3 regions of the Filimonas effusa genome follow, and region 2 is predicted to be linked to each of the others. Evidence: riboswitches for the same ligand, from Rfam matches in the RefSeq annotation. Region 2 holds a riboswitch; each other region holds the start of a gene.

What was found. Region 2 has a riboswitch for thiamine pyrophosphate ahead of thiS (sulfur carrier protein ThiS). Riboswitches for the same ligand answer to the same signal wherever they lie in the genome.
Region 1: it holds a riboswitch for thiamine pyrophosphate, as region 2 does, so the genes downstream of both, ESB13_RS00540 (TonB-dependent receptor) here and thiS (sulfur carrier protein ThiS) in region 2, are expected to answer to the same signal.
Region 3: it holds a riboswitch for thiamine pyrophosphate, as region 2 does, so the genes downstream of both, pnuC (nicotinamide riboside transporter PnuC) here and thiS (sulfur carrier protein ThiS) in region 2, are expected to answer to the same signal.

What each region holds. Positions count from the first base shown of each region.
Region 1 is NZ_SDHZ01000001.1:128,934-136,828, forward strand. Features, by position in the region: gene ESB13_RS00530 (PASTA domain-containing protein) at 1-750, shown strand, start outside; gene ESB13_RS00535 (rhodanese-like domain-containing protein) at 798-1,106, shown strand; gene ESB13_RS00540 (TonB-dependent receptor) at 1,323-3,710, opposite strand; TPP riboswitch at 3,777-3,879, opposite strand; gene ESB13_RS00545 (head GIN domain-containing protein) at 3,980-4,699, shown strand; tRNA gene ESB13_RS00550 (tRNA-Met) at 4,773-4,844, shown strand; gene era (GTPase Era) at 5,294-6,166, shown strand; gene der (ribosome biogenesis GTPase Der) at 6,195-7,508, shown strand; gene ESB13_RS00565 (DUF4954 family protein) at 7,568-7,895, opposite strand, start outside.
Region 2 is NZ_SDHZ01000005.1:49,256-57,150, reverse strand. Features, by position in the region: gene ESB13_RS21655 (hypothetical protein) at 1-358, shown strand, start outside; gene ESB13_RS21650 (hypothetical protein) at 371-2,056, shown strand; gene ESB13_RS21645 (YkvA family protein) at 2,115-2,510, opposite strand; gene ESB13_RS21640 (DUF5686 and carboxypeptidase regulatory-like domain-containing protein) at 2,683-5,208, shown strand; TPP riboswitch at 5,250-5,342, shown strand; gene thiS (sulfur carrier protein ThiS) at 5,405-5,608, shown strand; gene thiC (phosphomethylpyrimidine synthase ThiC) at 5,612-7,459, shown strand; gene ESB13_RS21625 (thiamine phosphate synthase) at 7,459-7,895, shown strand, end outside.
Region 3 is NZ_SDHZ01000002.1:1,472,775-1,480,669, forward strand. Features, by position in the region: gene ESB13_RS17145 (LacI family DNA-binding transcriptional regulator) at 1-19, shown strand, start outside; gene ESB13_RS17150 (DEAD/DEAH box helicase) at 389-3,256, opposite strand; gene ESB13_RS17155 (YccF domain-containing protein) at 3,318-3,686, opposite strand; TPP riboswitch at 3,744-3,845, shown strand; gene pnuC (nicotinamide riboside transporter PnuC) at 3,833-4,459, shown strand; gene ESB13_RS17165 (response regulator) at 4,428-4,832, opposite strand; gene ESB13_RS17170 (sensor histidine kinase) at 4,829-5,932, opposite strand; gene ESB13_RS17175 (glycoside hydrolase family 2 TIM barrel-domain containing protein) at 6,115-7,895, opposite strand, start outside.

The DNA of each region.
Region 1 (7,895 bases), on a different contig from region 2:
TTGCTGGTATTGTTCTTTAGTTCACTGGGGTTCCTGACCAGGCATAACGAGAATGCGAAGGTGCCGCAGGTTACGGGCAGGAATATAGAAGAAGCCAGGCGATTGCTGGAAGCAAAGGGGTTTGATGTGGAAGTGCAGGATTCGGTATATATCGATAATGCCGAAAAACTGTCTGTTATCAGGCAGTCGCCGGAAGCCGATGCGGTAGTGAAATCGAACCGTACCATCTACCTGACCATCAACAGGGCGATTGCTCCGCTTGTAGACATGCCCGATTTGCGTGGTTTTTCTTATCTGAGCGCCAAGTTGTATCTGCAAAGCCTGGGATTGAAGCTGGGGGATACTTCTTATACGCCGGATATTGCCAAAAACGCAGTAAAGGAACAGTTGTTTAAAGGGAAAGCGATCAATCCCGGCAGCAAGATAGATATGGGCAGCACTATTGACCTTGTATTAGGTTCCGGTGTGGGCACAACAGAAGTGAATGTTCCCGATTTAACGGGTATGACGCTGGCGCAGGCAAGGGATTATATCAGTAACCTGGGATTAAGCATCAGCGCCATAAATGCGGAAGGAACGGTTACAGACAGGGAGAATGCTTTCATTACACGACAGCTGCCCGAACCATTCGAGACTTTACCCGATGGCACAAGAGGACCTAATAAAATAAGGGCGGGGCAATTGATAGATATCTGGATAAGCGCTACACCTCCTGCTGTTGTTGATTCAGCGGCAGCTCCCTTACCTTAGAACATACTAAAACGCTATAGAAATCAACTTATCAGTAAACACGAACTATGAACACAATAACTGTTGAAGCGCTGAAAGCGCGTTTGGATAACGGCGAGCAGATACATCTGCTGGATGTGCGCGAGGACAGCGAGAGGGCTGAATTTAATATCGGTGGCACGCATTTACCCCTGGGTAAAGTGCAGGCGATGCAGGTAGAAGACATTGAGGGATGGAAAGGTGATGAAGTGATCATCTACTGCAGAAGCGGTAACAGGAGCGGTGTAGCTGCATTGCTCATGGAACAGGCAGGTTTTAAGAATACAGTGAACCTGGTTGGGGGGATGCTGGCCTGGCGCGATAAGTTTGGTGAATAAGCGTACGTTTATCTAATAGATCAATTACGCATAGACCGTCGAACAGGACAGTAAAAGAGGCCGTATCATAAGTGCGATACGGCCTCTTTTATTTGGGTACCTCCTGATGGAGCCGGGTTCGCGTTTAAGCAATTCTCAGCGGCTATTTTTATTTATGAGCCAACCTCTTTTTTAAAGTCCGGCGCAAGTATAAGCTTGTGAAGCCGGTTATATTATTTAAAGCCTGATATTCACTGCCACCATGAAATTGGTGCCGGCCATTGTGGTGTAGTAATTATCTTCATATGGGCCATAACCGGCGGCGATGCCGGGGTAGGCAGCTCCTGTTGCTTCGTATTTCCTGTTGAAGACATTGTTGACATAACCTGTAATATTCCATTCGTTGAACAGGAAGTTCTTGATCGTATAAATAACCCTCGCATCCTGTACGTAATAGTCTCTCAGGCTGCGTTCCGCTTTCTGGGTATTATCCATGTACTGCTTGCTGACGTATTTGGCCGGCAGGCCTATTTCCAGTTGTTTAACGGGAGTAAGAATAATGCTGCCTCCTGCAACGATCGATGGTGAGAAGGAAATATCTGTATTGGAATAGGCTGTGCCTTCTTCTCCTACATGCTCGAAGTCGTCGTTGTAAATAGTGAGATAGTTGGTAAATGATTTTATCTTATTCCGGCTAAAGGCTGCATTGCCTTGTATAGCCACCCAGCGGTTGAGGTTTACGCTGCCCTGCAGTTCTATACCTAACCTGTAGCTATTGGGAACGTTGATGCGGGTATAAGCTCCCACATCGTTACGGGCGCCTGTTTGAACCAGCTGGTTGTTGTACAACATATAATAACCAGTGGCAGACCAGCTGTATTTGCTGGTTTTTTCTTCTATGCCCAGCTCAAAGTCGTGCAGGGTTTCTTTCCGTGGCTGCTGTTGCTGAGCGGCTTCAAAGTCGTCGCGGTTGGGCTCTTTGTTGGCCATCGCATAACTCAGGTAAGCATTCCAGTTGTTCTTACGGTAACTGATACCTGCTTTGGGATTCACGAAATTGAAATTGCGTTTTACAATAAGTGACGGGTTGTCCTGGAAGCCATACATATTGTACACAACGTGTTTGTATTGCAGGTCGGCAAACAGGCTCCAGTTGTTGTTGAGCTGATGCAGCCATTTCGTATAGATGTTCAGATCTGTTTTTTTTGCGTCGAGATCATAGTAGCGGTGGTTCTTGGGAGCGCCGGCCTGTGCCCATATCACCTCTCCATAATGACCGCCATCGTAGATCGTCCAGCTGCCACCGATGGTAAATTCATTGGAGGCGTTCCGTGATTGCACGGAGAATGTTTGCCCGTAATAGTAGTTGTCGAGCCAGCGGTCTCGTACCAGGTCTGTCGTATCGAGTACTTGGTTTCCAACGTTAAAGCCGGGTAAGCCGTAGTTGGGCAGGGCTTGTTTGGCTTTATACTCTTCGTAATATCCTTTACCCCTTGACAGGAAGCTGGCAACGTTGAGTGTCCAGCTCCGGCCGAGATTCTGGTTCAGGAAAAGCTGGTAATGATCCTGCTGGTAGTTATCGGTTTGATTGTTATAAGGCTCTCCTTCTTTTTCGGTTCCGGCTGCATTATAGGTCCTATAGGTATCGCGATAAGCTTCGGGGACGCCATACCAGGCCTGGTATGTTTTTTCAGTGCCGGTGATAATATTGAAGCGGACAGTGGTGTTGTCGGAAAGATAAGCGCTGGAAAGGTAGAGCGCTTTGAGATCGGAAGAAGCGCGGTCGATATAGCCGTCGCTTTTCAGGCGGCTTAACCTGGCGTCTACTGTAAAGTGGCCATTGATAAGACCGCTTCCTGCTTTAAGCGTATTTTTCCAGGTATTGAAAGAGCCAAAGTTGTTATTGCTTTCTGCGTAGGCTTTTTCGTTGAATTCATTTGTGGTGATGTTCACTGTTGCTCCAAAGGCGCCTGCCCCGTTGGTGGAGGTGCCCACACCGCGCTGGATCTGGATGGAGTTTGCGGAAGAGGCAAGATCGGGCAGGTCTACGAAAAAGCTGCCCTGGCTTTCGGCGTCGTTGTAGGGAATGCCGTTTAGCGTAACGTTGATACGGGTAACATCGGAGCCGCGTATGCGCATAGAGGTATAGCCAATGCCGTTACCTGCATCGGAAGCTACGATCACCGATGGTGTTTGATTGAGCAGAAAGGGGAGATCCTGACCCAGGTTCACCCTGGCGATCTGTTCCTTGCCGATGTTCGTTTTAGTGAAAGGAGCGCGGTCTGAGGCCCGTATAGACCGTACTTCCAAGGGTTCCAGCAAAAAAGCCTGGTCTTCCATCCTGAAACGCTGTAAACCCGGTACGGGAAGAACGATGTGCTGGCGGATCATTTTTTTACCGGTGGCTTCCAATGTAAGTTCATAACTGCCGGCTGCTGCGGAAAAACTGAAATTGCCGGTGTTGGTGCTTGCGGAGGTCCATTTTCGCCCGTTTTGTGAGAGGGTAATGGTTACGCCTTCAACAGGCTGGTTCCTGCTGTCTGTGATAATGCCTTCCAATGGGGTTTGTGCGAAACCCAGTAGTGTTGTAAATAAGGCGAGAATCATCCCTGATAAATACTTCATCCTGTTCTTTTTGAAATCAATTACAATAATGCTGAACAGGAAATTGCTATAGGAGAGGACACACGGTGTGAAAGAGACGGCCTTCCCTTCGCAGGCATTACCCTGTTCAGGTTCAACGGGTTTAATCTCAGCCTTCCTGTTTCCAGGAATAGCACCCCGAGGAATTACTGCCGGGTAGCTCACCCTTGCAGTGTTGCAAAGAAAGGCAGAAAATTTAAATAACCTGTAACATTCTTTTTTTTCGCCCGTTCCAATATAAATTCGTTGCTATGAGAAAGATAATAGCAGTTTTAACCCTTGCCATGCTGTCTATGTCCCAGTTGATGGCTCAGAACCTGGTATATGATGAAAATGCCGAGATTCGTGAGGTAGGTGCTTTTAACGGTATTGAAGTATCGGGAGGTATGATCCTTTATATTTCACAGGGGGCAGAATGTGCTGTAGCTGTGAGTGCGGAGGACCGTCAGTTTGTATCGAAGATAAAAACGGAGGTAAGAGATGGTGTGCTGCATATCGTGCCGCAGGGCGGGGCCTGGAACGGCTGGAACTGGGGGAATAAACAACTGAAGGCTTATATTACTGTCAAGAACCTGCAGTTGCTGCGTCTCAGGGGAGCCGCCTCTGTAAGGCTGGCGAATGAAGTGGCGGTAAATGCGCTTCGTATAGAGATCACCGGTGCAAGTTCTCTTAAAGGGGCGTTAAAAGGGAATGCGGTAAAAGTTGAGGTGAGTGGCGCTTCACGTGCAGAACTCAGCGGAAGTCTTACTGTGTTTTCTGTTGAAGTAAGTGGTGCGAGTACTGTCAGGGCTTATGAACTGAGTGCTGCTACCTGTTCTGTTGAGGCGTCTGGTGCATCGAATGCGCAGGTGACCGCAACAAAGGAATTGTCGCTGCAGGCCAGTGGTGCCAGCAATGTAAGTTACAAGGGAGAAGCTGTTGTAAAGAAGCTGGAATCGAGTGGCGCGTCGAATGTTAGAAAAAGAGATTAAAGAATAAACTGGCGTTTTTAAAAAAAGGTTTGCTCGTGTGCTAATAAGTTCTATATTTGCACTCCAATTACATCGCGAAGTAGAGCAGCGGTAGCTCGTCGGGCTCATAACCCGAAGGTCGGGGGTTCGATCCCTCCCTTCGCAACAGAGGAAATCTTTAAAGGATTTTAAATAAAAAGCTTATCCATTCCGGGTAAGCTTTTTTATTGCTTTCAACCACATTACACCAGATCAAGGGATCATGGGGCATATCAAAAGTTGAGGGATTAAACGGATCAAGTTGAAAACTTGGGGGCTGATAAATATTACGCATAAAGTTGGATCAAGTCGATTTCTTGGGGGGCTGCTAAAAATTATGCATAAAGTTTCGCTAGCCTAAAGAGGAAGAACTACTACGAAAAAAAGTGTATGCCTGCTTAGGGTGGCATGCATTCTTTGCCTAGGCTGTATTACGCCGTTGTGCCCGGCAGCGCGGCTGTTTTTCGTTTAAATATGTATTACTGCCCGATTATAGTTACCTTTGCCGGCCCCGCAACGGAGGGGATATTATAACAATCTACCTTGTTCATTTCCAGGTTAGATGAACATTGTTTTATGAAAGCTGGTTTTGTCAACATATTTGGTAAGCCCAATGCGGGCAAAAGTACCCTGCTCAACGCGCTGCTGGGTGAAAAGCTCGCTATTGTATCTTCCAAGGTACAAACTACCCGCGACCGTATCAAAGGCTTTTTAACGTCGCCTGGCGCCTACCAGATCATTTTTTCCGATACCCCCGGTATCATAGAGCCTAAATACAAGCTGCATGAGCGGATGATGCATTCGGTAAAGAGTGCGCTGGAAGATGCAGATGTGGCAATACTACTGGTTGATATTAAAGATGACCTGGAGGAAAATCACCAGCTTTTTGCTTCTTTACGCCTGAAAGTGCCTTGTATTGTTGTTTTGAATAAAACTGACACGGTAAAGGCAACGGTTGTTGAGGCGGCAGCGAAGTTTTTTGGTGCGCAGTCGTATTGCAAAAAAATTGTAACGATATCCGCACTTAAAGAAAGCAACCTGGATGCATTGAAGGGCGCTATCCTGGAACTGCTGCCTGAAGGCGATCCTTTTTATAGCGAAGACGACCTGACTGATCTGCCTACAAAGTTTTTTGTGGGAGAGATGATCAGGGAAAAAATATACCAGCTGTTTGGTGATGAAATACCCTACCATTCAGCCGTGATGGTGAACGAGTTTAAGGAAAAAGATACCTTGATAAAGATCCAGGCCGATATCATTGTTCAGCGCGAAACGCAAAAAGCGATTCTCATTGGCGAAGGCGGCAAGATGATTAAAAAAATAGGAACCCTTGCCAGGGAAGATATTGAAGCTTTTCTTCAGCAAAAGGTATTCCTGCAGTTGTTTATAAAAGTTCGCCCCAAATGGCGCGACAATGATCAGCAGCTGAAAGAATATGGGTATTATTAAATTTGAGTCCGTATTAATTATTTGAGTTATGTCATTTACTGTTGCAATAGTGGGGAGACCCAATGTAGGAAAGAGTACTTTCTTCAATCGCCTGCTGGAACAGCGCAAGGCTATTGTTGATGATGTTAGCGGTGTTACCCGCGACAGGCAGTATGGTGTGGCCGACTGGAACGGTAAAGCTTTTAACGTAATTGATACCGGCGGTTTTGTTGCCGGTTCGGAAGATGTTTTTGAAACGGAGATCCGCAAGCAGGTGCAGATAGCGATCGATGAAGCCGATGCGCTGATCTTCATGACCGATACCACTAGTGGTATCACTGAACTTGATGAGTCGATGCGCGATCTGTTGCGCAGGACTACCAAGCCGGTGTTGCTTGCTGTAAATAAGGTTGATAACGGTGACCGTTTGCTGGAAGCTACGGAGTTCTACAGCATGGGAATCGAGCATATCTTTTTTATAAGCAGTATGACCGGCAGTGGCACGGGTGAACTCCTGGACGCCATTACCGACATGATCGATGAAAAGGCATCCGACGATACCGTCCGCGAGAATGAGCTTCCCAAATTTGCGATCATTGGTCAGCCTAATGTTGGTAAGTCTTCCCTGCTGAATGCTTTGATAGGGCAGGAGCGTACTATTGTAAGTGATATTGCCGGCACTACGCGTGACACTATTCACACGCATTACGACTTGTTTCAAAAGGAATTTATCCTGATAGATACCGCAGGTATCCGTAAGAAGAACAAGGAAAAGGATGACCTGGAGTTCTACTCCGTTATCCGCGCCATCCGTGCCATGGATGAAGCTGATGTATGTATGCTGGTACTGGATGCGGAAAAAGGCATCACTGCGCAGGACGTCAACATTTACTCACTGGCGGCACGCAAGGGTAAAGGGCTGGTTGTGCTGGTTAATAAATGGGATCTTATTCAGAAGGAGACCAATACCGCCAGGGACTATGAAAAGGAACTGCGTTCACGCCTTGCTCCTTTTAATGATATTCCTATCCTGTTCATTTCTGCCCAGGAGAAGACACGTATTTTCAAGGGTATTGAAATTGCCCTGGAGGTGTTTGAAAACAAACAGCGGAAAATTCCTACCAGCCAGCTGAATGAAGTTATGCTGAAAGCTATAGAGGCCTATCATGCGCCGGTGGTTAGGGGTAACTCAATAAAGATCAAGTATGTAACACAGTTGCCTACACATACTCCGTCTTTTGCTTTCTTTTGTAACTATCCTGATGATATAAAGCAACCTTACAAGAACTACCTCGAAAACCAGTTACGTACTCATTTTAACTTTAAAGGAGTGCCGGTAAGACTGTTCTTCAGGAAGAAATAACTGGTAGTATTTAAGCGTTCGTTTACTGCCTTTTAATAAATTAAGAAGCCCGCAGCGAGTTAAATCGCTAAGCGGGCTTTTATTTTCTGTATTCGTTGTTCCAGCTCAGCCAGTAATTGCTTTTGCTGATGAATAAAGCTGTTGTCTTCCAGCTTACCCATTACGAGGTCCATTTCTTCTTTGGTGTCGTAAACCATTTTGCGGAAGGTATTGTCATAGTCTTTTGCGCGGCTTTCATAGATACCGTTGCTCATCCATGACTGGGTATTTACCAGTCCGCCGAGTAGTTGTGCTACGTCTTCCGGGCTTAACTTTTTGAGGGTAAGACCTGTGATAGCAGACAGGCAGGATAATGCATGTTTTTGTTTCCACCCGGCATATTTACCG
Region 2 (7,895 bases):
TGTTGCCGGTGGCGCTTATTTCCTGAAAGCAAAGGGGACCATTGAGCGTACAGCAAAAGAAGAAGCAGGCTTTGGCGATATTACCTATTCGCCTGAGCAACTGGGTACACTTACAGCAGATGTTGACTGGAAGGGCTTTGCTCCTTATGGTGGCTTTGCTTTTTTCAGAGCTTTCCCCAGGCACCGGTTTAATATTACGCTCGACATGGGTACCTATTACCTTGTAGCACCCAAAACCAGGTTTACTTCAACAGGTATGCTTACCGTTGACGATAAAAGTCAGCAGCAGTTTCAATCTAATATGAGCGAATACAGATGGTTGCCTGTTCTTCAGCTCAATTTCAACTTCAAACTCTAATTATCTGTTTTCATGAATACAAGAAATTCGTTATTTAATCTTGCTGTTGTATGTCTTCTTTTCAGCTGTTGTTTACTGCAGGCCTGTAAGAAGCCAAGTGAGGGAGTAGAGGTAACAGTGAACACCGATATCTATACCAGCCCAATGTTATTTCATTTTGCAAATGCCAGCAGCACCGCTACAACGCAGCCTGCCGACTTTGAGGTAACGGTAACCGGGCAAAATGCGACATCTGTTGTAACGCCTGAAGGTGGAAAAACATTTAAAACAAAAGGTGGTGTGCTGGCGCTGATGCTTGAAAAAACAGCAGCTCCATCTGCGGAACATCCGGTTAATTTTTCACTGGTGGCGAATGTAGAGGGTTTTACTCCTGTAGTACAAAATGTAACTATCATCTCCGATTCTGTTTATACGAAAGAAGTACGCCTGGTAGAGTATGCAAAACCTGCAGATGGTACTTCTGCAAGAGTACAACAGGCTACGCTTTTGTCCGGATCGCTTGTAACAGCTGCAACTATTGCTACATCCACTACAGCTTCTACAACTGAAATGGCGTCTATTGCATTACCGGCGGGAACTAAATTTTTTGCTGAGAACGGCACACAGATCACATCTGGTAATCTGGATGCCAAAGTGGTTTATTATGGTACCGGCACACAGGCGTCATTGGACGCCTTCCCCGGTGGTTTTAATGCGAATAATATCCTTGGCGAGAATGGACAGTCTATCCCGGGTGGCGTAACCTTCGTTACTGCCGGCTTTCTGGCTGTTAACATGAAAGTAGGGAATACTGTAGTGAAAAGCTTTTCACAGCCTTTGCAGGTAACTATGCAAATCAGCAGTACGCTTGTTAACCCTAATACGGGCGTTGTGGTGAAGGCCGGCGATATTATTCCTATCTGGAGCCTGGACGAGAAAACAGGACAATGGAAGTTTGAAACAAACGGAACAATCAGCACCAGCGGCGGCAAGCTTCTAATGACCTACAACATGGCGCACCTCTCCTATTGGAATATCGACTGGCCTTATTATATGAATGGCACCAGTTCTTGTTACAAGAGTTCTTCCGCTCCTGTAAAAGTTACCGTTAAGGCCGGGGTGAATTCTTTTTATGGAAAGATATACCTTGCTACAGCAAGCGGACAGCCGCTTACCACTTATGCCGGCGGTATGGCTACTATTTATAATAACGGAGTTTACAATTTCTACGGAAGCACACCCAATATGACCGGGGTAAAAGTAATAGTAGCTGATCAGTTTGGCGTTAAACTGGCTGAGTCTGCTGCATTCAATCCTTGTAGTACAGGAGAGCTCACCGTTACTGTTCCTTCGTCTGTAACGTTTCCTAAATTAACAACGGTGGATCTGAAGATAAATGCACGTTGTTCCAATAAGAATATTGTAGCTAATGTTACCAATGCTGCGTCTCTTTATTTATGGAACGGAACGGCCTATACCTATTACAAAACCGTTTATGTGTATAATGGTGTTGCGAAATTTAACCTGCTAAACGACCAGCGATACAGGATAGACACTTACTATGGCTCAAAAAGTTATTCTGCTGTTATGGATTTCAAATCTGCGAATTTCAATTTCACAGGCGCAACTACCAACGCAAGCCTGACAGGTGTAGCCACTTATAACAGCGGCACAAATATTTATAGAGCTACTGCTGATATTGCAGTGAACTGTAACTAAGCATTGCCTGCCAGTACTACAAAGGCCGCGTTAATTTTAACGTGGCCTTTGTAGTACTTTACCAGCTGTCCATTACATAACCTGTGATCTTCCAGGCGAGAATGAAAATGCCTGTCATAGCCAGGAGTATTACAATAAGGAAGATTATAAATAGCCGGGTTATTCTTCTTTTTTGCCGGCGGGCCTGTAAAGCGCCGGCTTCTCTTATGTGGCCTGGTAGTAGCCTGAAGGAGGCGTTCATAAGGAAAGGGACAATTAACAGGTCGTCGATGTAGCCGAAAAAAGGAATAACATCGGGTATCGCATCTACCGGACTTACCAGGTACAAAAGAGTAATGCCTATCAGCAGTTTGGGAAGAACCGGGGTGTCCCTTTGCTGAACAGCGTAAAATAATATCAGCGATTCCTGTTTGAATATCCGCCACCGGCGCCCGATAATTCCACCTACTCCCATAGGTTTTTTAATATACCTGTATCAAAGATCGTTCCCACTCCTACCAGCGAGCGGGCGGGGATATTTCTATTAATTGATTGATTATCACCTCAGACCCCGTTGTCTTTTTTTTCCCGTTTTCCGCAAGTCATTTTGCGGGAAAAAAATAATGGCCTGCATTTATTTTTAGTGAATGAAAAACTACGCCCAACTTTTACTGCTTTTATTTTTGAGTGTAAGCGCCAATGCTGCTATCCTGACTGGTGTTGTAACCAATGAGAAAGGAGAGCCCCTTTCTTATGCTTCCATTCTTATTAAAGGAACTACCAGGGGTACCACCGCCAATATGCAGGGTGCTTATACGCTCACGATAGAGCCGGGTATTAACACCATAGTTTGTCAGTATGTTGGATACGAACGGCAGGAAAAGAAGGTCTCTGTTTCAAAAGAACCATTAACGCTGAACTTCAGTCTCCTGCCTTTGCAGGATAATATAGGTGAAGTTGTTGTGAAAGCAGGCGGTGAAGATCCGGCTTATGCAATTATCAGGAATGCGATCAAGATGCGTCCTTCCTATGTTGAACCGCTGGATTCATTTACCAGTGAAGCTTATATCAAAATGCTGATAAAGTTGCGAAAAACGCCGGATAAATTTATGGGACAAAAAATAGATGAAAAAACGCGCAAAGAAATGGGGTTGGATTCGGCAGGTAAAGGCGTCGTTTATTTGTCGGAATCACTTACCAGGCTGGCGATGAAAAAGCCGGGTAAGGCAAAGCTCGAAGTATTATCCGGTAGGGAAAGCGGCAGCAACGGTTATGGTTTTAATTTTCCTTCAGTGATCAACTTTTACGAGAACAATGTGAATGTGATGTCTACAGGTTCAATGTCCCGCGGATTTGTATCTCCTGTTGCCGACGATGCATTACACTATTACAAGTACAAATACAGCGGTTCTTTTTATGAAGATGGCAAGGAGATAAGCAGGATTAAAGTTATGCCTAAACGGAAATATGAACCTTTATTTTCGGGCATCATCAATATTACAGAAGGTGATTGGCGCATTCATAGCCTGGAGCTGTTACTTACCAAAGAATCGCAGCTTACCTTGATAGACTCTATGCTGATCAAGCAAATTCAGATGCCGCTATCGTCTGACATATGGCAGGTGAAAGATCAGGTAATTAGCTTTTCGCTTAATATTCTCGGCGTTGAAATGGCGGGAAGTGCTTTAAATGTTTTTAGTAAATATGATACACTGCCTCAATTTGGAGAGAAATATTTTAACAGGGTGGTTATAAGCTATGATACCGGTGTAAACAAGAAGCCCAAACATTATTGGGATAGCATGCGGCCTGTTCAACTGGAACCTGAAGAGCTCAAAGACTATGCTTTTAAAGATAGCATACATGAATTACATTCCGACCCTGCCTGGGTAAAAGCAAACAAGGACTCCATCCGAAAGGCTGAGGCCAGCTTAAACTTCTCTAATGTGTTTGTAAACGGAATTGAAGTATCCGATTATCATCCGGAGCATCCGTGGAGTTTTAGCTGGGAGCCGTTGGGTTCAATGGTAGAATATAATGCTGTAGAGGGCTATGCTGTAAAAATGAAGGCGAAGTTTCAGCAGAAATGGGGAAGAACACGCCGCCAGTTAAGCTTTATTCCTAACCTGCGTTATGGGACCAGTAACACACATTTTTATGCAGCTGGTAGTTTTGTGTTCTCAGGAATAGCCCGGAATGAAGAAGGCGAGTGGGTAGAAAAGCGTAGTAGCTGGCAATTAAGCGGGGGGAAAAGAGTTACACAGTTTAATCGTAATGAACCAATTACTCCTTTCTTTAACTCAGTTTATACCCTGCTGGAACACCGTGCTTATATGAAGATTTATGAAAACTATTTCGGTGAGCTCCGTTATAGTAAGCGATGGGATAATAGCATGCGTTTCAATGTGGCTGTATTGTATGAAGACCGTCTTCCTTTGGAGAATACATCCAACTATTCTTTCTTTAAAAAGAACCGTGAATTTACCCCCAACTATCCTTACGAACAGTTGAGCAGCCAGTTTTCGCGGCATCAGGCAGTGAGCTTTGATATAGAATGGCAATACCAGCCAGGACAGTATTATATACAAATGCCGGACAGGAAAATAGCATTTGGATCTGACTGGCCTGTTTTTGAAGTTGCTTATACAAAGGGTGTGAAAGATATAGCGGGTAGTGATGTAGACTTCGATAAGTGGCGCGTTTCAATATGGGACAATATCGACTTGAAATTAAAAGGTGAGTTGAGTTATGGAGTGAATGCAGGTGGCTTCCTTAACAGCAAGCGGGTGCCCATACAGGACTACCAGCATTTCAATGGCAACCAGTTGATCTTCGCAGGCCGTTACCTCAACAGCTTTCAGTTGGCGCCTTATTATGCCAACAGCACCACGGCATCGCTGTATGGCGCCGGCCATGTGGAATATCATTTAAAAGGAATGCTTACTAATAAAATTCCGTTGTTTAAACGGTTGAACTGGTTCCTTGTAATTGGTTCCAATACATTTTACGTAAACAGCAACAACAACTATGTAGAAGCATTTGCCGGCCTTGAAAATATTCTTGGATTTTTCCGGGTTGACTTTATTGCGTCGTATCTCAATGGTAATAAGAGTTCTACGGGTATCAGGATAGGATCGCCCTTGTTCTCCGGACCACGTTTCGGCAGAAACTAATTTTTTCAGGATTTTGATTTTTCAAATAATTGTCTACCTTCACTAAACTTTAGGGGTGCCTGTATGGGCTGAGATGATACCCTTTGAACCTGATGCAGTTAGTACTGCCGAAGGGAAAAAGTAAAGACAACTTCATGCGCTTTATATAACTTTCACGCGCCTGCATGTCATTCCTAAAGTTAAAATTGTTACAGGAATGACAATTATCTTAAACAATAGTCCCAAAGAAATTGCCGAACGGGCAACACTCGAAAGCATTGTAGCTGCTGAGCTTGGCAGTAAACGCAATGGCGTTGCCGTAGCAGTGAACAATACTGTAATCCCTAAAACGCAGCACGACAGCTATATCGTGCAGCCAAACGACACTATTCTCATCATTAAAGCAACACAAGGAGGTTAAGCTATGAGTAAACAGGAAAAAATGCCTTCACAGCAGGCTGTGTCAACCGGTGCTATCTCCGGTTCCCGTAAAATTTATGTAAAGGGTCTGCTGCATCCTATCGAAGTGGCGATGCGGGAAATAATGCTCTCGCCAACCAGGCTTGGCAATGGAACGCTCGAAGCCAACAACCCGGTGACTGTATATGATGCCAGTGGTGCGTATACCGATGATAATGTAAACATCGATATCAGGAAAGGGCTTCCCCGCCTGCGCCAGCAATGGATCCTCGACAGGGGTGATGTTGAGCCGCTGAACGAACTTTCTTCAGAGTATGGCCGGCAACGGCTGGCTGACGAAAGCCTTTCTCCGCTTAGGTTTGAGCATATTGCCACTCCTTTGCGCGCGAAAAAGGGGGCCAATGTTTCACAGCTGCATTATGCGCGTAAAGGCATTGTAACTGCCGAAATGGAATATGTCGCTATCAGGGAAAACCAGCGGATCACGGATCTGAAGCAACAGCTGAATGGCTCCTATGAAGTCTTAACACAACAGCACCCGGGACAGAGCTTTGGCGCTAATACGCCCCAGGGATTTATTACGCCTGAGTTTGTAAGAGATGAAATTGCTGCAGGACGGGCTATCATTCCCAATAATATCAACCACCCGGAATCGGAACCTATGATCATAGGCCGGAATTTCCTGGTGAAGATAAATGCAAACATCGGCAACAGCGCCGTCACTTCCTCTATTGAAGAAGAGGTGGAAAAAGCGGTATGGGCCTGCCGCTGGGGAGCGGATACTATTATGGATCTTTCTACCGGCAAGAATATTCACGAAACCCGTGAATGGATCATACGCAATTCTCCCGTTCCTATTGGCACAGTGCCTATTTACCAGGCGCTTGAAAAAGTGAATGGCAAAGCAGAAAACCTTACCTGGGAGATCTTCCGCGATACGCTTATCGAGCAGGCTGAACAAGGTGTTTCCTATTTTACGATTCATGCAGGTGTCTTGCTCCGGTATATACCGCTAACAGCAAAAAGAGTAACGGGCATTGTTTCCCGTGGTGGCAGCATCATGGCAAAGTGGTGCCTGGCACATCATAAAGAAAATTTCCTTTATACTCATTTCGAAGAGATCTGTGAGATCATGAAAGCCTACGATGTGGCTTTCTCCTTAGGTGATGGCCTTCGCCCGGGCTCCATCGCCGACGCCAACGATGCAGCTCAGTTTGCAGAATTGGAGACCCTTGGTGAATTGACAAAGATTGCATGGAAACATGATGTACAGGTGATGATCGAAGGCCCTGGGCATGTGCCTATGCATCTCATCAGGGAAAACATGGATAAACAGTTGCGTGAATGTCATGAAGCGCCTTTCTATACGCTTGGCCCCCTGACTACTGATATCGCTCCCGGTTACGATCACATAACATCGGCTATAGGTGCTGCTATGATTGGTTGGTTTGGTACTGCCATGCTTTGTTATGTAACGCCTAAAGAACACCTGGGACTTCCGGATAAAAAGGATGTGAAAGATGGCGTGATCACCTATAAGCTGGCAGCACATGCTGCAGATCTGGCGAAAGGCCATCCCGGCGCGCAATACCGTGACAATGCACTAAGCAAAGCCAGATTTGAATTCCGCTGGGAAGATCAGTTCAACTTATCGCTCGATCCCGATACGGCGCGGTCATTCCATGATGAAACCCTACCAGCGGATGGCGCCAAGGTGGCTCATTTCTGTTCTATGTGCGGACCTAAATTCTGCTCTATGCAAATAACGCAGGAGATCAGGGAGTCTGCTGCCTCAGGCTTGTTTGAAAAGGCAGAAGAATTTAAAATGCAGGGCAGTAATATCTATTCCTGATGTTAGCTGTAATCTCCAGTCCGCACCCGGTAAAAAATGAAGCGGGTATAATTAACAGCTTGTTTAAAGCCGGCCTGTTTCATTTTCACCTGCGCAAGCCTGCTGCCTCTTTGACGGAGGTAAAAGAGCTGCTTGCGGCTATTGATCCGGAATATTACCAGCGAATAGCGCTGCATCACCATCATGCGCTGGCATTGGAGACAGGGTTAACGCGCTTGCATTTTACAGAAGATGCAAGATTAAAAACTGATAAGATCTTTTGGCGCGAACTGGTGGCGGCAGGATTCAGGTTATCGACTTCGCTTCATGATGTTGAAGCTGCCAGATCGTTGTCCACTTGCTTTAGTTATGCTTTTCTGGGCCCTGTGTTCGATAGCATTTCAAAAACGGGATACAGGGCCAATGTCAATCTCTGCGGATGCAAACAGGTGACAGA
Region 3 (7,895 bases), on a different contig from region 2:
GAAGAAAGGGAGGAAATAAGCCATTTCAGCGACAAATTTCAACCGATTGCAGCCCATTTTTTTCATTTTTCCGGAAAAAAGTACAGAAGTCGCTGCAATCAATGCAACAGTGCAGTTAGTAAAACCGAACAGCGGATACTGATGGCGGCTCTATTTCAATGGTCGCAGGGCTTTGGCTGACTTACACCGCCAGAGCGCAGGCGTGTTTTGTTGCATACTGCCGCTCTCAAGCCATAGCTTTACAGCTCCGCCTCTTCAAAGCAAGCAGGACGGCGCTCATCCACTCCGAGGCCTTATCTTTCCTATTGCCAGGCACTATTAACTCAATCCCGAAGGGCGGTAATAAAGCTTTTTATTCATTCGGTAAAAGGCTTACCACTTCAGGCGGTTAACTAAACAGGAAGGCCACATCATCCCTCGTCAGCTTTTTGACAAAGCCGGCGTCTTCTCCTACCAGTTCATCGGCCAGGGCCTGCTTTTTGGCCTGGAGCTGAAGGATCTTTTCTTCTACGCTATCCTTACAGATCATTTTATAGGCAAAGATCTTCTTTGTTTGCCCAATACGATGCGCCCTGTCGATGGCCTGCTGTTCGGCGGCAGGGTTCCACCAGGGATCTACCAGATATACGTAATCGGCTGCGGTAAGATTAAGTCCTACCCCTCCTGCTTTCAGGGAGATAAGGAATACTTTGACATCGCTGTCTTGGGCCTGGAAGCGTGCTACTTCCTGTTTACGTTGTTCCAGCGAGGTACTGCCATCGAGGTAACAGTAGCCAATACCTGCCAGTTCCAGTTCCTTGCGGACGAGGTGCAGCATTTCGGTAAACTGGGAAAAGACGAGCAGTTTATGATCACCTGTATTCTCTTCTATTTCGCGGAGCAGTTCATCTGTTTTTACGGAGGCGATGATGTGTTTGGTATTGTCTTTTAATAAAAGCGGGTGGTCGCAGATCTGGCGCAGTTTAAGGAGTCCTTCCATGACGTAGAAGCCTGCTTTTGATATACCTTCTTCATCGATCCTTTTCAACAGTGCATCGCGGTAATAGTTCTTATGTTCATCGTACATGGCGCGCTGGTCGGCGTTCATTGTACACCAGAGGATCATTTCCGTTTTATCGGGCAGATCGGTAGCCACCTGCTCTTTTGTACGGCGCAGGATGAACGGATAGATCAGTTTCCGTAAGCGGGCAGCTTTATCCTTGTCTCCGTTTTTATCGATGGGGTGTGCGAATTCCCTTTTGAAGAACTCTTTACCTCCAAGCAGGCCGGGGTTCACAAAGTGAAACTGGGCGAACAGGTCGAATGTATTATTCTGAACAGGGGTACCACTAAGGATAAGCCTGTTTTTAGCCTGCAGTTCATAGACAGCTTTGGTTACCTGGGCGTCGGGATTTTTAATAGTCTGGCTTTCGTCGAGGATAACATAGTTCCAGGCGAAAGCTCTCAGGTGTTCGAGATCGTTTCTAACGACGCCGTAGCTGGTAAGGACTACGTCGGCTGCCTGAAATTGTTCATCGGTGAAATCGCGTTGCTGGCCATAATGCAGCAGGTAAGTAAGCGAGGGGCAGAACTTCTGGATCTCCGCCTCCCAGTTGAAGATGAGGGAAGTGGGGCAAACCACCAGTTGCGTACTGCCGGAATATTTTTCTTTCAGGTGCTGGATGAAAGTAATAGTTTGAAGCGTTTTACCGAGGCCCATGTCATCTGCCAGGCAGCCACCCCACCCCAGTTCGTCGAGGCATTGCATCCAGCGAAATCCTTCCATCTGGTAGGGACGCAGGCTGGCGTTCATTTCGGCGGAGGGTTGTTTGGTAATGACTTCGTTATAATGCAGCAGGCGATGTTTCTTATCGGCTATTTCCTGTTGCAGTTTCTTATCAGTTATTTCGGCCTGGAGGTCGTCGAGTACAGAGTAGTGCAGTTTACTTACCTGTAACCTGCCTTTGTTTTCATTTCCTACTTTAAAGAGCATTCCGTACTGGGTAAACCATTCCTGCGGGATCATACCGAGGGTACCGTCTTTGAGCACAATAGCGTCCTGGTTGTGCAGGATGGCTTTACGGATGTCTTTGAGCGGCACTTCCTGGTCGCCCCAGAAGACTTTTACTTTAAGATCGAACCAATCGATATTGGCGCGGGCTTCAATTTCAACACGGGGTTTACCCGTATTATATTTAAAGCGCTGGAGTTGTTGCAGGCCATAAACGGCGAAGCCGGCATCCTGCAGTTGCTGGTTCATTTTGAGGAACCATTTATCTTTCATGACCTCATCGAAGGGCATGTAGTAGTATCGGTTGTTGCGCTGGTTTTTGAATTTAGGATGGAGGCTGCGTAGTTGTTCGTAGGCTTCCTTTTCAAGCGGTTTATTGCGCCTGATAACGGTGAGCAGGTTATTGGCATCGTGGAAATACTCCTTATCCTCATCGTAGTCGACCAGTACATCGTCGTACATAAACTGCGGCTGGACCATGAGGTACTGGCTGCTGAATTCGCTAAGCATGACCCTGGTTTGCGGTTCGGGGCTGGTAACTTCGAATTGGAGACCTTCGGAGCATTGCAGCGGATATTGCTGTTGCAGGGGAACCAGGAAGCTATTCACCACATCGTTCTTATCGCGTGCGGGAAAGCGCAGTTCCCCTTTTTTGAACATATCGAGAACGGAGACGTCATCGGGTTTAGCAGGGAGATGCAGCACATCGTCCATGAAGAAGAAAAGCGATTTGAACAGGTGTACCCTTGCCGGGGTTTGTTCTGCCATGGTGTGGGCATTCATCGTGATGGTGATGAAGTTGTCGTCTTTAATGGCGTTAAACTGCAGATGAACGGGGAGAGAGCTGATACGCAGCGGCCGCACGTTGTTGTCGGAGAAGTTGCCCTCGCGCAGTACATAGAGGGGATACTGTGCGTTGGTGATAAAAGGCCAGATCTGGTGAAGAAGAGACAGGTAGTGCGCGCGCAGGCGTGGGATGTCTTTTTCGTTCAGCATGAGCCAGGGCTGTGCGTGGTTTTTCAGGTAGCTGCTACCGGTACCGATCATGTATTCGAAGAGGCGGCCATCGGAAAAGCCTACCAGCAGGTCGAAGAGATTATCGGCCAGGGGTTTGAGCCAGGGCCAATGTTCCTGATCATCGATAAGCAGCTTGCTAAAGCGTTTCCTGTTTTTTTCCTGTTGAATCAGGATTGGTTCCAATGTAAACCCTATATGCTTGTTGGTAGTAAGGTTAAAAAGGAAACCAATTTCTTCAGTTCTATCCATTAAAGTCACCGTTAAACGGCGGCAAATTAAATTCTTACGGTGTAAGACTGAAAATTTTATTTCACACAATATCTTTTCCGAAAGGCATCATGGAGACTTCGAGGAGTTTAAAGTGTTGTTTTCCAAAAGGGATACCTATGATGGTAATATAGAGGAGCAGTCCAAAGAAAAGGTGTGTAAGAGCTGTATACCAACCTCCGCAAAGCAGCCAGATGATATTACATACGGAAGTGAGGCAGCCGTTTTGGGTTTCGCGGTTTACAACCCTTGTACCGAAGGGCATTAATACAGCGGCGGCCAGTTTAAAGCATTGCAGGCCGAAAGGGATGCCTATGATGGTAAAGCAAAGGAGGATCCCGCCTATGAGATAGCCGAGTGCGGCGAAGAATCCGCCGAAGATGAGCCAGATAAGATTGCCTATTAAATTCATACAAATGGTGTTAACAGGTAAAAGATACAGAGAATACGCTTTACTTTGCAGTTTATCATTATTAACCCGGGGTGCTTTAGCTGAAAGGCTATGGCTGAGAAAAACCCGTTGAACCTGAACAGGGTAATTCCTGCGGAGGAAGTGCTATGGATATTCAATACTGGTTATCGCTCTTTGCGGAGCAGGCGCAGCAAACGAGTGCTGTGGAATGGGTTGCTGTAATTTTTGGAGTAACGGAGGTATTACTTGCCCGGAGGAATCACATCCTGTTGTATCCTGCAGGGATTATAAGCACGGTGCTGATCGCTTATATCATGTTCGACTCAAAGTTGTATGCAGAGGCATTGCTCAACGCCTATTATTTAATCATGAGTGTTTATGGCTGGATACACTGGGCGAGGCGCCGCAATGAACCGGCACTACCTATTACGCATACCCAAGGAAAGGAGTGGGCGGTGGTTGTGTTGATTGCCGGCTTAGGATGGGCGGTGTTGTATGGCACATTAAGCCATTATACCGATGCGCATTATCCAACCTGGGATGCATGGGTAAGTTCTACTGCCTGGGCAGGCATGTGGTTACTGGCCAGACGTAAGGTGGAGAACTGGCTGCTACTGAACCTGTCGAATTTATTTGCGGTGCCTTTGTTGTTTTACAAGGCATTGCCCATGATGGCCTGTCTTACTATTTTCCTGTTTATAATTGCTGTATTGGGTTATTTTGACTGGCGAAAGAAGGCTGTTAAAACTGTACGCAATCGAGAATTTTCCTAAGGCTATCCATCAACAGTGGTTTAACGATATAATCCTGGACTTCCGAGTATTGTTTAGCGCGATCGATATCGACCTGGCTGATGGAAGAGCTGATCATGTAGATCGTTACTTTACGGGGAAGGGAAGGCATCAGTTTGATGAATTCGTCGAGGAATTCCCAGCCGTCCATTACGGGCATATTAATATCGACCATAATGATTTCAGGCAGGCCATGGGGGTCTTTCATTTTCTCGTGTAAGAATTGTAATGCCTCTTCGCCGTTTTTGAAAGTGATCACTTGCCGACAGAAGTCGTTACCCATAATCATTTTTTTTACGGCGAACACATATACCTGGTCATCATCAATAATACACGCTACTTCAGCTTTACTCATGTAATATATATTTTAAACGTAGCACCATTATTCACTTCGCTGGACACTTCAATTTTTCCTCCCATAGACTCCACCTGGTTTTTGACGATAAAGAGGCCGATGCCTTTTGCGTCTCTGTTTCCATGAAAGGTATTGTACATGCCAAAGAGTTTTTTACCGTAACGTTCGAGGTTAAGGCCTTTTCCGTTATCGGAAACACACAGGATCTTTTTACCGTCTATCTCTTCGAAGCTGATATTGACTATGAGCTGGCGATCGGGGTGACGGTACTTAATAGTATTAGACACAAGGTTAAGCAAAATGCTTTCGAGGTAAGCGGGGTTATAATCTATTTCAACGTTGTCCGGAACATTCACGTTGATGGTCACCTGGTGCAATGTGATTTCAGCAGCCAGGATGCCGGCGGTATTATTGATATATTCCAGCAGGTTTAATTTAATTTTCTGCTGCCCTATAGAAGACTGGATAGAAACAACCTCGTTCAGGTGAACAATTGTTTCGCTCAGCAGCGAAGATACTTTTTTAAGATGTTGCATGAGCTCATTCTTTTCATCTTCGCTTTCGGCCTGATCTATCATATAGAGCAGCATCTCGAAATTGCCGGAGTGTGCTCTGAGATTATGGGAAACGATATGGGCGAAATTAACGAGCCTGTTATTTTGCTCACGTGCCAGTTCATTGGTATACCGCAGTTGCAGTTCTGTTTCTTTGCGACTGGTAATGTCTTCGATATGTGACACGAAGTGAACGGGGCGGCCAAGCCTATCTCTTACAAGGGATACGCTCAAGAGCACCCAAATGATATTTCCATTTTTATGAAAGTATCTTTTTTCGATCTGGTAGTCGTTGATCTCTCCACGCAGGAGCTGGTGCGCGCAGTCCAGATCTTTAGCAAGATCATCGGGATGTGTTAATTCCTGGAAAGTTTTCTGGTGTAGTTCTACTTCTGTGTAGCCTGTCATTTCGCATAAGTTTCTGTTTACCTTCATCAGCTGGCCTTCGGTTGAAACCAGGGCCATGCCTATAGCCGAGTGTTCAAAGGCGCGTAGGAAACGCTCCTCGCTCGTTTTTAATTCGTCTATATAAATACTACTTTTCATCACTACGCCCATTTAATGATGTTAAGGTATTCAATATTGGAACCAAGGGTACTTATAAACACATTAAAAGGCCGACCTGGTTTTTTAAAAAACACTTAAGCGGCCTATAATACTGATGACAGGAGATAAAGAAGGGAGGAAAACTGCGTTTTTAAGCGGTATAACCGATTATTTCTGCTGTTTTACCGAGCGGTAATTTTAACAAAACCAGAAGACAAATCGGCGGCTTCTGCTGTAAGCGTTACAACACCGGCTCTATCATTTGATTGTATCACGGCAAGACAAAGCCCGTTTAGTGTATTACAATAAGGCGCTTTAAAAGAAGAATGACTTACCGGGCTGCCGTTGTCGACAGCTATAAGTTTGCCTTCGCCGGCGACCTTAAAGTTCACGTGTATATCGGCATCCGGAACAATATTGCCTTTATCATCAATTACCTGTACAGTAATAAAGGACAGATCCCTGCTATTTGCCCCGATGCTGGTTCTATCGGCAATGAGGCGAAGCGCATGAGGGGCTCCCGCGGTTCTTCTTTCCTGTTGCAGCACTGTTCTGCCATCTTTGCGGGCAACCGCTTTAAGCGTTCCGGGAGCGAAGGGCACGCGCCATTTTACATGCAGGCTGGTATCTTTTTTCCGGATTCCCAAAGAGGTGTTGTTGAGAAAGAGTTCCACTTCATCGGCATTATTATAATAGGCCACTACGTCGATGGTGTCGTTGTTATTCCAGTTCCAATGTGGCAAGAGGTGCAATACCGGTTTGTTGGTCCACATACTTTGGTAGAGGTAGTAAACATCTTTCGGGAAGCCTGCCAGGTCGAGGATACCAAAATAGGAGCTACGGGCGGGCCAGGTATAAGGGGTTGGTTCGCCGAGATAATCGAAGCCTGTCCATACATACATACCAGAGACATGCTGCATACGGAGGAACAGCTTCAATGTTTCTTCGTGGGTGCTTCCCCAGGGAGCGCTTACATTATCGTAGGCTGAGACGGTAAAGCCGGGATTGCCTTTGGTGAAGGGTTTGTCCCATGCTTCGGGCCAACGGCGAATGCTATCGGAGGGAATTTTATCGTAGTGCCCTCTTGTTGCCAGTGCACTTACACTTTCGGTGACAATCATTTTTTTACCGGGCCAGGCGTGGAAGAAGCTATCCCATTTCCAATGATTATAATTATAGCCTATGAGATCTGATGCATTTGACAGGATCAGGTTGTTGAAGGGTTGTATTTCATTGTTAGCTGTTACTATTTCCCTTGTAGTATCCAGGGATCTTACAATACCTGCCAGTGTTCTGGCGATGGTGCGCCCGGAAGTATCGGCACCTGTACCCCATTGTTCTCCGATTTCGTTACCGATGCTCCATATGAATACGGAGGGATGGTTTCTATCGCGTTTTACGAGGTCCTGTAAGTCTTTGCGGTGCCATTCTTTAAAATCGAGATGATAATCGAAAGGATTTTTTTGTTTTTCCCACATATCGAAAGCTTCGTCCATCACAATGAAGCCCATTTTATCGCAGAGGTCGAGCAGTTCCGGGGCAGGTGGATTGTGCGATGTTCTGATACCGTTACAGCCCATTGCCTTCAAAAGTTCGAGTTGGCGTTCCATGGCGCGGGTGTTTATTGCAGCGCCAAGGCAGCCGAGGTCGTGGTGATTACATACACCTTTAATTTTTAGTGGCCTGTTGTTGAGAAAGAAGCCTTTGGCGGCGTCGAAATAAAACGAGCGGATTCCGAATGGGGTGATATACACTTCTTCGCTTCTATTGTATTGCAGCTTTGTTAGCAGCTTATACATATACGGCGTTTCGTCACTCCAAAGCAGCGGGTGTTTCACCAAGAGGCTGTGCGAGACGATGAGGGAATCTGTTGTAACATAGAGCGTATCCTTCAGCTGTGTCAATTCTTTTCCATCGGGGTTGAGCACCTGGGTTATTAAGGTTACGTGTTGTGGTTTGCCGG